Regions from separate parts of the Streptomyces sp. NPDC088762 genome, predicted to be linked through region 1. Evidence: riboswitches for the same ligand, from Rfam matches in the RefSeq annotation. Region 1 holds a riboswitch; the other holds the start of a gene.
What was found. A riboswitch is a leader RNA that binds a small molecule or an ion and turns the genes downstream of it on or off. The one in region 1 is predicted to bind guanidine.
Positions count from the first base shown of each region.

Region 2: linked by a shared signal. The riboswitch ahead of ACIP5M_RS00575 (DMT family transporter) and the one ahead of ACIP5M_RS09775 (Ohr family peroxiredoxin) in region 1 are both predicted to bind guanidine.

Region 1 covers NZ_JBIVKT010000003.1:295,801-302,928, reverse strand. Annotated here, with positions in the region: gene ACIP5M_RS09790 (hypothetical protein) at 1-1,055, opposite strand, end outside; gene ACIP5M_RS09785 (type 1 glutamine amidotransferase domain-containing protein) at 1,139-1,912, opposite strand; gene ACIP5M_RS09780 (AraC family transcriptional regulator ligand-binding domain-containing protein) at 2,149-3,228, shown strand; guanidine-III (ykkC-III) riboswitch at 3,281-3,344, shown strand; gene ACIP5M_RS09775 (Ohr family peroxiredoxin) at 3,419-3,871, shown strand; gene ACIP5M_RS09770 (hypothetical protein) at 3,858-4,307, shown strand; gene ACIP5M_RS09765 (YcxB family protein) at 4,380-4,928, shown strand; gene ACIP5M_RS09760 (DUF4235 domain-containing protein) at 5,069-5,335, shown strand; gene ACIP5M_RS09755 (molybdopterin molybdotransferase MoeA) at 5,502-6,749, shown strand; gene lepB (signal peptidase I) at 6,815-7,128, opposite strand, start outside.
Region 2 covers NZ_JBIVKT010000001.1:117,571-124,698, forward strand. Annotated here, with positions in the region: gene ACIP5M_RS00525 (glucose PTS transporter subunit EIIB) at 34-267, shown strand; gene rph (ribonuclease PH) at 410-1,141, shown strand; gene ACIP5M_RS00535 (hypothetical protein) at 1,226-1,606, shown strand; gene rdgB (RdgB/HAM1 family non-canonical purine NTP pyrophosphatase) at 1,614-2,240, shown strand; tRNA gene ACIP5M_RS00545 (tRNA-Leu) at 2,283-2,358, opposite strand; gene ACIP5M_RS00550 (HNH endonuclease) at 2,407-2,892, opposite strand; gene ACIP5M_RS00555 (HNH endonuclease signature motif containing protein) at 2,889-3,536, opposite strand; gene bcp (thioredoxin-dependent thiol peroxidase) at 3,679-4,146, opposite strand; gene ACIP5M_RS00565 (DUF3618 domain-containing protein) at 4,248-4,568, shown strand; gene ACIP5M_RS00570 (GroES family chaperonin) at 4,591-4,932, shown strand; guanidine-III (ykkC-III) riboswitch at 4,990-5,061, shown strand; gene ACIP5M_RS00575 (DMT family transporter) at 5,093-5,413, shown strand; gene ACIP5M_RS00580 (transglycosylase domain-containing protein) at 5,426-7,128, opposite strand, start outside.

The DNA.
Region 1 (7,128 bases):
GCCGCGTCGTGTTCCTGCGCGCCCTCCGCCGACAGTCCTGCCGCGAGTCCGAAGCCGATGGGGTTGTCGTGCTGGGGGCCCGGGCACGGCTCCGTGCTCCAGAACGTGCCGGTGGAAAGGAACTGACCGGCGTTGATGGCCATTCCGGTGGTGCCCGTGTCGAACCGGACGCCGCACAGGGCGTTGTCGAACTTGTGGCACAGGAACATGCTGCGCACGCCGAGGCGGTGCAGTTCGTCGAGGCCGCGGTCGATGTCGGCCATCGTGCACTGCGCCCGGTCGAGGACCTGCTTGCAGCCGAACGGTTCGGAGGTCTCGACCCCGAGGACGACCGCGAGCTTGCCCGCCTCGATCACCTTGCGCGCCTGGGCGGCCTCGGTGACGACCCGGAACCAGCCCTTCCCGGGGCCGCCGTACATGGTGTCGACGTAGTCCTGGAGCTCGTACGTCTTCTGGATCTGCAGCCTGATCGCGGTCATCTCGTCGCAGCCGCGGTCCTTGAAGAAGTAGAGCGAGCAGATGACGCCGTTGGTGACCATGTCGTTCACCAGGATTCGCTGGCCGCCCCGCCAGGCCCGCTCCACCCAGGCGTAGTAGGTCTGCTGATGGGTGGCGGAGTCGTGGGCCGGCCAGTCGCGGAACGTCGGCCAGCCGTTGGGGTCGTGCCTGCCGTCGCCGCCCTTGGTGATCATGTCGAAGAGGGCGAGGACGCCGTTCGGATAGTGCTCGGGGCAGTCCCTGAGGGCGTCCGCCACCCCCGCCGTGGAGAAGACCTTCCCGCAGACCAGCCGTCCCCCGAAGCCCTCGTTGGACATCAGGTGGACGTGCGCGTCGACGTATCCGCGGACCCGGCCCTGGGCGTCGGTCCCGGTGAACGGTTCCCCCGTGACGTTGACCTGCGAATCCGGGGCCGGGCGCGCCACGGGCTCCCACCACTGCGGGCCCGCCGAGGCGCCGGAGGCCGCGGGGCCCAGCACCAGGGTGACCAGCGCGAGGACCAGGCCGGTCAAGAGGTACCGGCTTCGCCCGGCTGCTCTTCGTCGATTCATCCCCATCCCTTTCACGATGCGTTCACGACACTTCGGAGATGGACACGTCGGTGGCCGGCCTGCTCGATGAGGCCTCGAAGCGGCCGGACTCAGCCCGACTGGTGCACCGCACCCGCGGCACGGGCCCGGACCAGAGCCACGTACTCCGCAGCCAGGCGGTGGCAGTCGCCGGGCCACCGTGCGGAGACGTAGTTCCCGTCCGTGACGGCGAAACCGCGTCCGGGCCGGGTCGCCGAGTCGCGGAGGGGCAGCGGCGGGCCGGTCAGGAAGTGGCTCGGATCGGCGAGCGCCGCGGTGACCTCCTGCTGCACGGTGGTGCGGTACGTGCGGTAGTAGCGCCCCAGCCACCACCGGGTGAGGTTCCACCCCGTCAGCTCCAGCAGGGAGGTCAGAGCCGTCGTCCGCCGACCGTGGAGGACCGAACGCCCGGTGGCGGGATCCTCGGCCCGGGCGGCGAGCAGCACGCCGTGGCAGACCGCCCCCACCGGCAGCCCCTGCAGGAAGACACGGGCGAACAGCTGCTGGGCGGTGGCGTCCTCGAGCAGCGTCCGCATGCCCGCGGCGTGGCCGCCGGGCACGAACAGGCCCGTGATGCCGGCCGGGTCGACATCCGCGTACGAGGAGGGGGCGAGGAACCAGCGGTCCTCGGTGAGGCGCCGGTACGCCGCCAGCTCGGCGCGACGGGTCATCAGCCAGGGCGAGAGCCACGAGAAGCCGATGTCCGTGAGCCGGGGGTCGGCGAGCGCGACCTTCCCGCCGGGGGTGGCGAACCGCACCTCGAAGCCGGCGTCCCGCAGTGCGGCCCAGGGCACCGCCGCCTCGGTCGGGTCGTAGTCGCCTGCGGGCAGCAGGAAGAGAATCACGGCGTACTCCTCTGAGCGGTGGCGATCAGGGCAGCACGCTTCCCCGGGGCTCCGTGGACCCCCTGATCGCCTCGGTGTTCGAAGGCCGACCTTAGGAGCGGCCCGCGGCCCCGTCATTCACTCCGGCGGCCAACCCCTTGACTCTTCGGACCCCGGCGCGCGGCGGCCGGCCCGACGACGGGGGTGCCGACGGGGCGGTGTTGACGGGGGCGGTGCGCCCGCATTGACTGGCGGCCGTGTCCACCATCGAGCCGCCGTCCGTCACCGCGTGCTACGCCCACGCCGTCCTGAGCGCCACGGAGGAGGGCGCCGGCGGGTCCCGTTCCTGGGCCCTGCCCACCGACCGGCTGGCGTTCGGCGAGATGCGCGCCCTGTGGGACACGGTGCTCGCCGCCCCGGACACCGGCCCGCACACCGGGCTCCTCGTGGGCGACCGCATCAGGCCCGAGGGCCTGCACATCCTGGGCCACCTCGTCCTCACCTGCGCCAGCCTCGCCGACGCCGCACGGGCGGCCGAGCGGTACCACCCCCTGGTGAGCCAGGCGGGCACGGTGACCCTGCACCGCCGCGGCGGCGACAGCCGGATCTGCTACCGGCCGACCGTCGACCCGGCGGCCATGCACCCCCAGCAGGTGGAGGCGGTCGTCAGCAGCATGGTGCGGGCCGCCCGCTGGATCGCCGGCGACGACTGGGCGCCCCTGGCCGTGTCGTTCACCCATCCGCGTGCGGGCGCGGCCGAGCCGTACGCCCGCGTCCTCGGCTGCCCCGTCACCTTCGAGGCCCCGGAGAACGCGATCACGGTCGGCAACGGGGACCTCGACCGGCGCCGCCCCCTCTACGACCCGGCGCTCAACGCCCTCCACCGGGCCTACGCCGACCGGCTCCTGGACCAGCTGTCCACTGCCGGGGCCGGGAACGGGTCCGGGTCCGGGTCCGCGACCGGGAACGGGTCCGCGACCGGGACGGCGACCGCGGCCGAGCGCGTGCGGCGGTGGCTGGAGCACGCCACGCTCGAGGCCGCGGGCCCCGAGGGCCCCGCCAGGGAACTCAACCTCAGCGTCCGGACCCTGCGCAGGGCCCTGCACGCGGAGGGCACGTCATGGCGCGCGCTCCTCGACACCGCCCGCCACAGCCGGGCCCGGCGACTGCTGGAGACCACGGCCCTGCCGCTGGACCGCATCGCCCCCCTCGTCGGCCTGAGCGGTGCGACCGCCCTGGCCCGTGCCTTCACCCGGTGGGAGGGCATGCCTCCCGGTGCGTACCGCAGCCGGCACCGGCCCGCGTCCCCGGGTGGCGGCCGGACCGGCGGCGGGTGAGGAACGTCACCGCAGGCAAGGCCGCGGGCGGCGGCCGCCGTTGCTAGATTGTCCGGCGGCCGGATCCACGGCCCCGGACGAGATGCGCCGTACCCGGTTACGCACGACGACGCGCGAGGTGCTGCACGAGCAGCGCCGTCCGCTGTCCGTACCCGGGCAGCGTCCTCGTCGAGCAGATGGACCGAACGCCATGGCCGTACCCCTCACCCGCAGCCTGTACCGGACGACCGCGCACGCCGCCGGGGGCCGCACCGGCTCCGTACGCACGGACGACGGGCGCCTGGAGGTCCGCCTCGCCCCGCCGCGCAAGAAGGTGCCCGGCACCACCAACCCCGAGCAGCTGTTCGCGGCCGGTTTCGCCGCCTGCTTCACCTCCGCGCTCGCGGAGGTCGCCTCCGAATTCGGGGCGGACGCCTCCGCCGCGCACGTAGCGTGCGAGGTCCAACTCGGTACCACCGACACGCCCGCGGGCTACGGCCTCGCGGTGGCCCTCACCGTCAGCCTGCCGGGATGGCGTGCGGCGGACCTCCAGCCCCTCCTGCACCGGGCGGACGCCGTCTGCCCGTACTCCCAGGCCGTACGGGGCAACGTACCGCTGACGCTCCTGGCCGTCGACGACCCCGCCACCGGTGACCGGGCCTGAGCCCGAGCCGGGGGCCGGCGTCCCGGGCGGCCCCGGCGTCCCGGTGCCCGAGCACGGCGCCTGGCTGCGGCGCGGCATCAGCCGCAACGGCGGACCCCTCCTCGAGGACCGCGAAGTGGTGTGGCTGCAGGCCGGGCCGTATTACGCCGACAGCCGGGGCTTCGCCGGTACGACCGCCTTCGACGGGTCCGAGGTGCGCTTTCACCACCTGACGGGCGAGCCGGGCGAAGACGCGGGGACCTTCCGGTGGGAGGGGCCGAACCTCGTCGAGCGGGGCACCAACCCGGACGGCACCACCTTCCTGGAGGTCTGGACCCCTCTGCCCGGCGCCGACGGCGTCACCGGCTCCTGGACCGGCCCGGACCACCACGTGGTGCGCGTGGGCCGGCACGTCGTGCACGTCGATTCCCGTGCGGGTACGTACTGGCGGCTGTGACGCGGGCGCCCGTCGGGGCGAGGGTCGGGTGGGGCGTGGTCGTGCAGGGACGATGTCGTACCGTCCGCTGTCATGGACATGAATCAAGCCGAGCCGGCCGAAACTCCGGCCCCGGTCCGGGCTGCGCGGTTCGCGTACACCCCGGCCGCCGAGGACTACGACAAGGCCCTGTGGCGGTACACCCTGCACACGTGGCCCGGCCGCACCAGGTACCTGCTGCTGCTCGGCGCGGCCGGGGCCGTCGCGTGCGTCTTCAAGGCGTGGCGGATGCACTTGGACCAGACGCAGACCATCGTGGCGGCCGTGCTCGGTGCGATCGCCGTGCTCGTCGTGCGCCAGTACTTCCGCAGGCGCCGGACACGGGACCAGTACGCCGTCCACGCGGCGCACGGAGCCTGCCTCACCACGATCGCAGAGGACGGGCTGACCACCACCGGCACATCCGGAGAGACCGATGCCGTCGAGTGGCGGTCCTACCCCTGGTGGTTCGAGACTCCCGACCTGTTCGTCCTCACCGGCAGCATGGAGTTCCTCTTCGTCCTGCCCAAACGCGGCGCGGCCTCCCCCGAAGACCTCGACCGGGCCCGCGCCCTGTTCACCCGACACCTGCGGCAGATCTGAGCGGTTCCGACGCCGGTGCGCGAGCCCGTCACGGACACATCGCCGTGCCGTACCGGGGCAGGTGCACAGTACGGGTGGCGACGGGCAGGGCCGGTCCGGCCGGCCGCCCGTACCCGGAGAGATTCGGAGAGGGAGGAACCATGAACAAGATGAAGATGGCATACAGGCCCGTCGGGCTCGGCCTCGGCATGGCCGGCGGCCTGCTGGCCGGGATGGCGTTCAAGCAGGTGTGGCGGGTCGTCGGGCGCCAGGGTGATGCCCCGGACGCCCTGGACGAGAGCCGGTCGTGGGGCGAGGTCCTCCCGGCCGCTGCCCTGCAGGGGGCGGTCTTCGCCGTGGTGAAGGCGGCAGTGGACCGCGCCGGCGCCAGCGGGGTGCGCAAGCTGACCGGCACCTGGCCGGCCTAGGTTGATCACCGCCTCGCCGGCCGGGCCGCGCACCGTGCAGGTGCGCGGCCCCCGGCATGCGGGACGGCGGGCTCACCGCCGCGGTGGGCGGATCGTGAGCGGATCGGAGCGCCCCCGCAATCCACACGGTGAAGGGCGGAAACGCCCCCGATCGAGACTCGTACCCATGTCTGCGTCCGCCGCGCCCGTCACCGTCACGCCCCGCTCCGGCCCCGCTCCGGCCCCCGCACCCGAGGGGACCGAGCCACCCCGGCACGCCGCGGCGTCCTGGGCGCAGGCCCGAAGGCGTGCACACGACGCGCCGCGCCCACTCGCTCCCCGTACCGTGCCCCTGGCCGACGCCCCGGGCCTGACCCTGGCCGGGGAACTGGCCGCCCTGCATCCGCTTCCGTCCTTCGACACCGCCGCCATGGACGGCTACGCGGTGGCAGGCCCCGGCCCCTGGCGGGTCCGGGGGGCCGTACGGGCGGGCATCTCCTGGCCGGGTGGGCTGGGGGCGGGGGAGTGCCTGGCGATCTCGACCGGGGCCCAGGTCCCAGCCGGGGCGTACGCCGTTCTGCCGCTGGAATCGGCGGTGCTCGTCGACGGCGACCGGGTGCTCGGTCCCGTACTGCCGCCCGGACGGCACATCCGGCGCACCGGGGAGGACACCCCCGCGGGAAGCGTCCTCGCGCCCGCAGGCACCCGGATCGGTCCGGCGCTGGCCGGCCTCGCCGCGTCCTGCGGCCACGACTCGCTGGTGGTACGGCCGCGCCCCCGCGTCGGCGCGCTGATCACGGGGGACGAGCTGGAGCACACCGGCCGGCCGGGCCCGGGGCGGGTGCGCGACGCCCTCGGACCGCTCCTCCCCGCCCTGATCGCCCAACTCGGCGGCGAGACGGGCCGGCTGCTGCACGTGCCCGACCAGCCGGCGGGGCTGCTGGCCCACACCGTGCACGCCATGCAGGACGTCGACATCGTGGTGGTGACGGGCTCCACCTCCGTCGGCGCCACGGACCAGCTCCGCCGCCTGCTCGGCGATGCGGGGGCACGGATGGTCGTCGACACCGTCGACTGCCGCCCCGGACACCCGATGCTGCTCGCCGAACTCCCCGCCGGGCGGTGGGTCGTGGGGCTCCCCGGGAACCCGTACGCGGCACTCGTCGCCGCCCACACGCTGCTCGGCCCCCTGATCGCCGGCCTGTCGGGACGTACCCTTCCCGCACTCCCGCAGGTACCCGTCACGGGTCCGGTACGGCCGAGAGCCGGCCTGACCCGGCTCGTACCGGTCACCTGGGACGGCCCCGGAGCCCGCATCGCCGACGGGCATCGCGCCGCCTTCCTACGCGGAGCCGCCATGGGCGACGCGCTCGCGGCGCTGCCTCCCGACTGGAGCGACGGCGATCCGGCGCCCCTGATCCTGACGACGAACTGACCGGGAATCCCCACGCCGAGCACGCCTGGCCGGCCCCCCTGGCCCGGACGGGACCTGCGGCGGCGTCACGACCAGAGGCGAGCCGCGGTTGCCGGCGTCGGGGGCGTCCCCGGGGCCCGCCGCTTGACCAGGTACCCGGCCAGCCCGCAGCCGAGTCCGATGAGTGTGAGGAGGAAGCCGCCGACCAGGAGGAGGACCATCGCGATCGCGACGCCCGGGCCGTCGAGCGCCCGCTCACGGACCGCATCCGCCGGGATCGTGCCGCTCTGTCCGTCGGCGAGGAAGTGGCGGGAGTCCCGCGAGGTGACACGGTTGTCGCCCAGCATGAAGAGCCGGCCTTCCGGCACCTTCACGTCATAGGTCGTGCCGTCACCCACGG
Region 2 (7,128 bases), on a different contig from region 1:
GACCCGTTCTTCGTAAAACGCAGGGAGAAACACATGGCCACCAAGGCTGAGAAGATCGTCGCCGGGCTCGGCGGCATCGAGAACATCGAAGAGGTCGAGGGCTGCATCACCCGCCTGCGCACCGAGGTCATCGACCCGAGCAAGGTCGACGAAGCCGCACTGAAGGCCGCCGGCGCCCACGGCGTCGTCAAGATGGGCACCGCGATCCAGGTCGTCATCGGCACCGACGCCGACCCGATCGCCGCCGACATCGAAGACATGATGTAACCAGGGCCCCCAAGCCCACCTGGGCTTACCAGCCCACCCGGGCCCATGAGCCCACCCGGGCCCACCAGCCCGCCGCGGACCCCGTACCGGACCCACCCGGACGGGGTCCTCGCGTACCACCACAACGGCTAGGCTCGGGAGCATGTCTCGCATCGACGGCCGTACGCCCGAACAGCTCCGCCCGGTCACCATCGAACGCGGATGGAGCAAGCACGCCGAGGGCTCCGTCCTCATCTCCTTCGGAGACACCAAGGTCTTCTGCACCGCCTCCTTCACCGAAGGCGTCCCGCGCTGGCGCAAGGGCAGCGGCGAAGGCTGGGTCACCTCCGAGTACTCGATGCTGCCCCGCTCCACCAACACCCGCGGCGACCGCGAATCCGTCCGCGGCAAGATCGGCGGCCGCACCCACGAGATCTCCCGCCTCATCGGCCGCTCGCTGCGCGCCGTCATCGACTACAAGGCCCTCGGCGAGAACACCATCGTCCTGGACTGCGACGTCCTCCAGGCCGACGGCGGCACCCGCACCGCCGCCATCACCGGCGCCTACGTCGCCCTCGCCGACGCCGTCGCCTGGGGCCAGAAGAAGAAGCTCATCAAGGCCGGCCGCAAGCCGCTCACCGGCACCGTCGCCGCCGTCAGCGTCGGCATCGTCGACGGCGTCCCGCTCCTCGACCTCTGCTACGAGGAGGACGTGCGCGCCGAGACCGACATGAACGTGGTCTGCACCGGCGACGGCCGCTTCGTCGAGGTCCAGGGCACCGCCGAGGGCGAGCCCTTCGACCGCAAGGAGCTCAACGCCCTCCTCGACCTCGCCGCCGGCGGCTGCGCGGACCTGGAAGCCCTTCAGCTGAGCGCGCTGGAACTGGAGCTCTAGCCCCCGCGTCTACGAAGATACGGGCGCACGGTGTCACAGCCGTGCGCCCGTCCACGTATCCGAGCACCCCCGGGGGAGAACCGAATGAAGCTCCGCATCGCGGCGGTGGCCGCTGCCGCCGTACTGACCCTGCCGGCCCTGACGGCCTGTGACGCGATCTCCACGGCGATGGACTGCGCCAACACGGCGGTCGCCATAACCGACGGCGCCAACGACCTCCAGCAGGCCGTCTCCCAGGCCGGCAACAGCCCGCAGGACGCCCAGAACGCGCTCAACCAGATCGAGACGAACCTCAAGAAGATCGGCGACCAGACGGACAACGCCGACCTGGGCAAGGCCATCAACTCGATGAACACGGCCGTCAAGAACGTCCGTACCGCCATCGAACAGGGCAACCCGACCCCGGACATCAAGCCGGTCGCGGACGCCGCGAGCGAGATCTCCAAGGTCTGCACCCCGGGATAATGAGGGCATGACCTCGACGCCCGAGAACCCGCCCGCCCGCCTGATCCTGGCCACCCGCAACGCGGGCAAGGTCTCCGAACTGCGCGCCATCCTTTCCGACGCCGGCCTGCCGCACGAGCTGGTCGGCGCGGACGCGTACCCGGAGATCCCGGACGTCAAGGAAACCGGCATCTCCTTCGCCGAGAACGCCCTCCTCAAGGCCCACGCCCTCGCCCGGGCCACCGGCCTCCCGGCGGTCGCCGACGACTCCGGCCTCTGCGTCGACGTCCTGAACGGCGCCCCCGGCATCTTCTCCGCCCGCTGGGCCGGCCGCCACGGCGACGACAAGGCCAACCTGGACCTGCTCCTGGCCCAGCTGTCGGACATCGCGGACGAACACCGCGGAGCCCACTTCGCGTGCGCGGCGGCCCTGGCCCTCCCGGACGGCACCGAACGCGTCGTCGAGGGCCGCCTCCTGGGCACCCTCCGCCACACCCCGTCGGGCACGGGCGGCTTCGGCTACGACCCGATCCTCCAGCCCCTGAACGACACCCGCACCTGCGCGGAACTCACCCCGGCGGAGAAGAACGCCATCTCCCACCGAGGCCAGGCCTTCCGCGCCCTGGTCCCCTTCGTCCGCGCCCTCCTGGGCTGAAACGGCGAGACCGGGTCCCCCGATCAGGGACCCGGCCTCGTTTGGTACGCCCGGTCGGATTCGAACCGACATACGTGGCCACCTAAAGACCACCGCTAACCAGGTCGCGTACGGGCGCGAGCACTGGACACTCTACTGCGCACCGCGCCGTACAAGGGAAACGGCATTACCGATTGTGTCGTCCACCACGACACCACGTACTGGTGACCGCATGGCAGTTGGGGCACAACAGGCGCAGGTTCTCTCGCCGGTCGTCGCTCCGGTCGCCATTGATGTGGTCAACCTCCAGCGTCATGGGGCGCCCCCGCCACTCAGGAGGGGTGCCGCACCGGTCGCAGCGGTCAGGGGTTCCGATATCCCGAAGGGCACGGCGTAAGAGCTCAGTGCCCGTTCGCTGGGTTCCGCTCCGGTCGACTAGGACGTCGTCTGCCGCCTTGGGCGGCCTGGTCCCGGCCTTGCCGCGTTGATGCCCTTGGCCGAGGAAGTGCGACGTGTCGTGTCCCTCCTCCGTGATCCACCTGCGCAAGTGGGCGCGCTGCCCGCCATGATCGGGGAACCCCAGAATCCGGAGGGTTCCTGCGAAGCTGGCCGACTCGGCGATTGCCTGGGCCAGTTCCTCTCGCGAGGGTCGATCGTGGCGTTGGTTTTTCATCGCCGCCCCTTGCCACGGCCTCGGTACGAATCCGTCGTGGAGTGGCAGTTGGGGCACAGTAGCCGCAGGTTTTCCCGGCGGTTGTCGCGCCAGTCGCCGTTGATGTGATCGACCTCCAAGGGTAGGGGCTGACCCATCCACACAGTGGTGGTGCCGCAATCGGCACAGCGCTCCTCAACGCCGAGATCAAGCAGCGCGCGGCGGAGCATGGTGTTCGGGGTGCGTCTAGCCTGACGCGTGTCGTCCCTGCGGAGGATCTCGTCCGCTGTACGCCGTCGATTGCTGTCAGGCGAGCGGTTCGTCCGGGACGGACCGGTGAAGTGCGACGTGTCGATGCCCAGCACGCGGACCCGGCGGCTGATGTGGGCGTGGTGCCCGCCTACAGCGTCGAGCCCCAGGCGCCGCAGGACCTCGTACATGTTGCTGGAGGCGCTGACCGCCTCCTCCAGGATCGCGCGGGTCCAGCGGTTCCCGTCGCGCTCGAAGTGCGAGGTGTCCACTCCGAGCTGGTTCATCCGCCTGCGTATGTACTCACGCGAGCCGCTTTTCGGGTCGACTCCCAGTTGCTCCAGTGCCTCCGTCAGAGTGCGCGACGTACTCGCCACCTTCGCCAGGCGTTCCTGGGTGTATGGGCTGATCGGCATACCGACCCCTCTCCGTCCCCGGCCGCGTGTGCGGCTCTCGTACGGAGTAACGGACCGATAGTCGGACGGTTACGGGCTGTTTTGGCCGATAAACGGAGCGGCCCGCACCGGTTGGGTGTGGGCCGCTCCGAGGGGGGCTGGGTCAGATGCCCAGGTCCTTGATGATCTTGGCTACGTGACCGGTGGCCTTGACGTTGTAGAAGGCGTGCTCGACCTTGCCGTCCTCGTCGACGACCACCGTGGAGCGGATCACCCCGGTCACCGTCTTGCCGTACAGCTTCTTCTCGCCGAAGGCGCCGTACGCCGCCAGCGTCTCCTTCTCCGGGTCGCCGACCAGAGTGACCTTCAGGTGCTCCTGCTCGCGGAACTTCGCGAGCTTCTCCGGCTTGTCGGGGGAGACGCCGATGACGTCGTAGCCGGCCGTGGCCAGGACGTCCAGGTTGTCCGTGAAGTCGCAGGCCTGCTTCGTGCAGCCCGGCGTCAGCGCCGCCGGGTAGAAGTAGACGATGACCTTGCGGCCCTTGTGGTCGGCGAGGGAGACCTCGTTGCCGTCCGCGTCCGGCAGGGTGAAGGCGGGGGCGGTGTCGCCCGGCTGAAGTCGTTCACTCATGTCCACAGTCTCCTCGGGAGGGCATCGGTATGCCACGAGACTAAGCTGACAGCCTGTTCACTTACGAGCACGACCACGACCACGACGACGGAGGCAGCGCGGTGCCGGAAGCCAGGACCCCCGCACAGATCGAGGCGGACATCGTCCGCCGCCGCGAGCAGCTCGCCGAGACGCTCGACGAGATCGGTGTGCGCATGCACCCGAAGACGATCATCGGGGACGCGAAGGCACGGGTCGCCTCGACGGTCGACCACACCGCCGGGCGCGCGTTCGTCGCGGTGAACCGTCTCGTGACGGACGTGTCCGACGGACTGCGCCACGAGGACGGGGCCCCGCGCGTGGAGCGGATCGTGCCGGTGGCGCTGCTGGCCGCCGGTGTGATCGGGCTGGTCGTGCTGTCGGTGCGGCGCAAGCGCCGATGACGTCCTCAGGTAGGTTCAAGGCGTGAGCGAGAACACCACCCACGACAAGCTGCCCATCCGCATGCTGCACGACCGCGTGCTCGTGAAGTCCGACCTGCCGGAGGGCGAGCGCCGCTCCGGCGGCGGCATCCTCATTCCGGCGACGGCCGCGGTGGGCAAGCGGCTGGCCTGGGCCGAGGTGGTCGCGGTCGGGCAGAACGTCCGCACCGTCGAACCCGGTGACCGGGTGCTGTACGACCCGGAGGACCGGGCCGAGGTCGAGGTGCGGGGGGCGACGTACGTGCTGATGCGCGAGCGGGACCTGCACGCCGTGGCCGCGGAGCGGCTGGAGGGCGCGAAGGATTCCACCGGGCTGTACCTCTGACTCTGAGGCGGTGGAGAGAGCGGGAAAGGGCCGGTGGCGGACGTCACCGGCCCTTTCGCATGCCCTTTGCTACGGTGGTGGGGAACCCCGACGAGACGCGCCGTACCGGGTACGACAAGACGACGCACCCCGTATCGCTCGACGTCTCGGAGGTGCCGTCATGGCATGGGTTCTTCTGATCGTGGCCGGTCTGCTCGAGGTCGGCTGGTCGATCGGCATGAAGTTCACGGAGGGCTTCACCCGGCTGTGGCCCAGTGTGTTCACGGGTGCCGGGATCGTCGCCAGCATGGTGCTGCTCTCGTACGCCGCCAAGTCGCTGCCCATCGGTACGGCGTACGGGGTGTGGGTGGGCATCGGTGCCGCCGGTGCGGCCGTGCTGGGCATGGCGGTGCTGGGTGAGCCCGTCACCGCCGCCCGGATCTTCTTCATCTGTCTGCTGCTGGTCGCCGTGGTGGGGCTGAAGGCGACCTCTGGTCACTGACCTTCACACTCACTACTCGAGGAATGCCGAGGGCGGTGCCGGGCGCAGGCCCTCTCTGCCGCCGGTGGAGCCCCTGCCCGCCGTGGTGCCGCCTTCGGTGCCCGTGCCCGTGCCGGCGCCTCCCTGGGTGCCCTCGGTGGCGCCGCCGTTGTCCTGGCCGCCCTGGGTCTGGCCGCCCTGGGTCTGTCCGCCCTGGGTCTGTCCGCCGTTGGTCTGGCCTCCTTGGTTCTGGCCGCCGTTGTCCTGGCCGCCGTTGTCCTGTCCGCCGTCCGGGGGTGTCGGGCGCCCCGGCCGGTTCGGCCGGTTGGGACGGCCCGGGCGGGTCGGGGGTTCCTCCTCCGGTGTCGCCTCCTCCGTCGGCTGCTCGGACGGGGCGGGCGGGAGGGTGGGGAGCGGCGCCCCGCCCGGCTGGAGTTCGAGGTCGAAGTCGACGGGGTCGGTGCCCTCGAGGGCCGTCTTCGTGTACTGGGCCCAGATCCGGGCGGGGTAGCCGCCCCCGCCGATCCGGGCGTCGCCGAGGGCTCCGTAGAGCGACTGGAGGGTTCCGGTGTCCGGGTCCTGGCCCATCATCGCGACCACGGTGACCAGGTCGGGGGTGTAGGCCGCGAACCACGCCGAGCGGTCCAGTTCGCCGGTGCCGGTCTTGCCGGCGGCCGGGTGCCCGGCGGCGAGGGCGGCCGTACCGGTGCCGTTGTCGACGACGCTGATCAGCATGGAGGTGGTGGTGTCGGCGGCCTCGCGGCTGACGGCCTGGGTGGGGGTGCGGTCGGGCAGGCCAATGGGATCGCCGCCCTTGGTGATCTTCTCCACGAAGGTGTAGGGGGTGCGGCGGCCGTGGTCGGCGAGGGTCGCGTAGGCCTGGGTCATGTCGAGGACGCTGGCCTGGAGGGTGCCCAGTGCCATGGCGGGGCCGGGGTCGAAGTTCGGGGTGTTCTCGGGGATGCCGAGGTCGACGGCGGTCTGTTTGACCTTCGTGGTGCCGACGTCGACGACCATCTGGGCGAAGACGGCGTTCACGGAGAGGTCGGTGGCGGTGTTGACGGTGATGTTGCCGTAGGAGACCTGCCCCTCGTTCTCGGGGGCGTAGGGGATCCGGGTGCCGACGACGCGGCGCCTGTTGTCGCCGTTGTAGATCGTGTTCGGGGTGATGCGGCGGCCGTCCTGGGTGCGGGAGTCGTTCTGGACGGCGGCCGCGAAGACGAACGGCTTGAAGGTGGAGGCGACCTGGTAGTCGTGCCGGGTCGCGTTGTTGACGTACTGCTTGGTGTAGTCGATGCCGCCGTACAGGGCGACGACCTTGCCGGTGGCGGGGTCGATGGAGACTCCGCCGGCGCGCACCAGGCGGTCGGCCTTGCGCGTTCCGGGGTCGAGTTTGCCGACCATCTGGTCGTCGACGGCTTCGACGAAGGCGTTCTGGCGGCGCCTGTCGATGGTGGTGGTGATGCGGTAGCCGCCTTCGGCGAGGGTTTTGTCGTCGAGGATCTCGCGTTCGACGAGGTAGTCCTTGACGGCCTCGACGAGGTATCCGCGCTGCCCGGACAGTCCGGCTGCGGCGCGGACCTTGCCCGGTTCGGGGAATTGCGTCGTCGCGCGTTCGGTGGCGGGCAGCCAGTCCTTCTTGACCATGCCGTCGAGTACGTAGTTCCAGCGGGCGAGGGCGCGGGCGCGGCTCTGGGGGTGGGAGACGACGTCGAAGGCGCTGGGGGAGTTGAGGA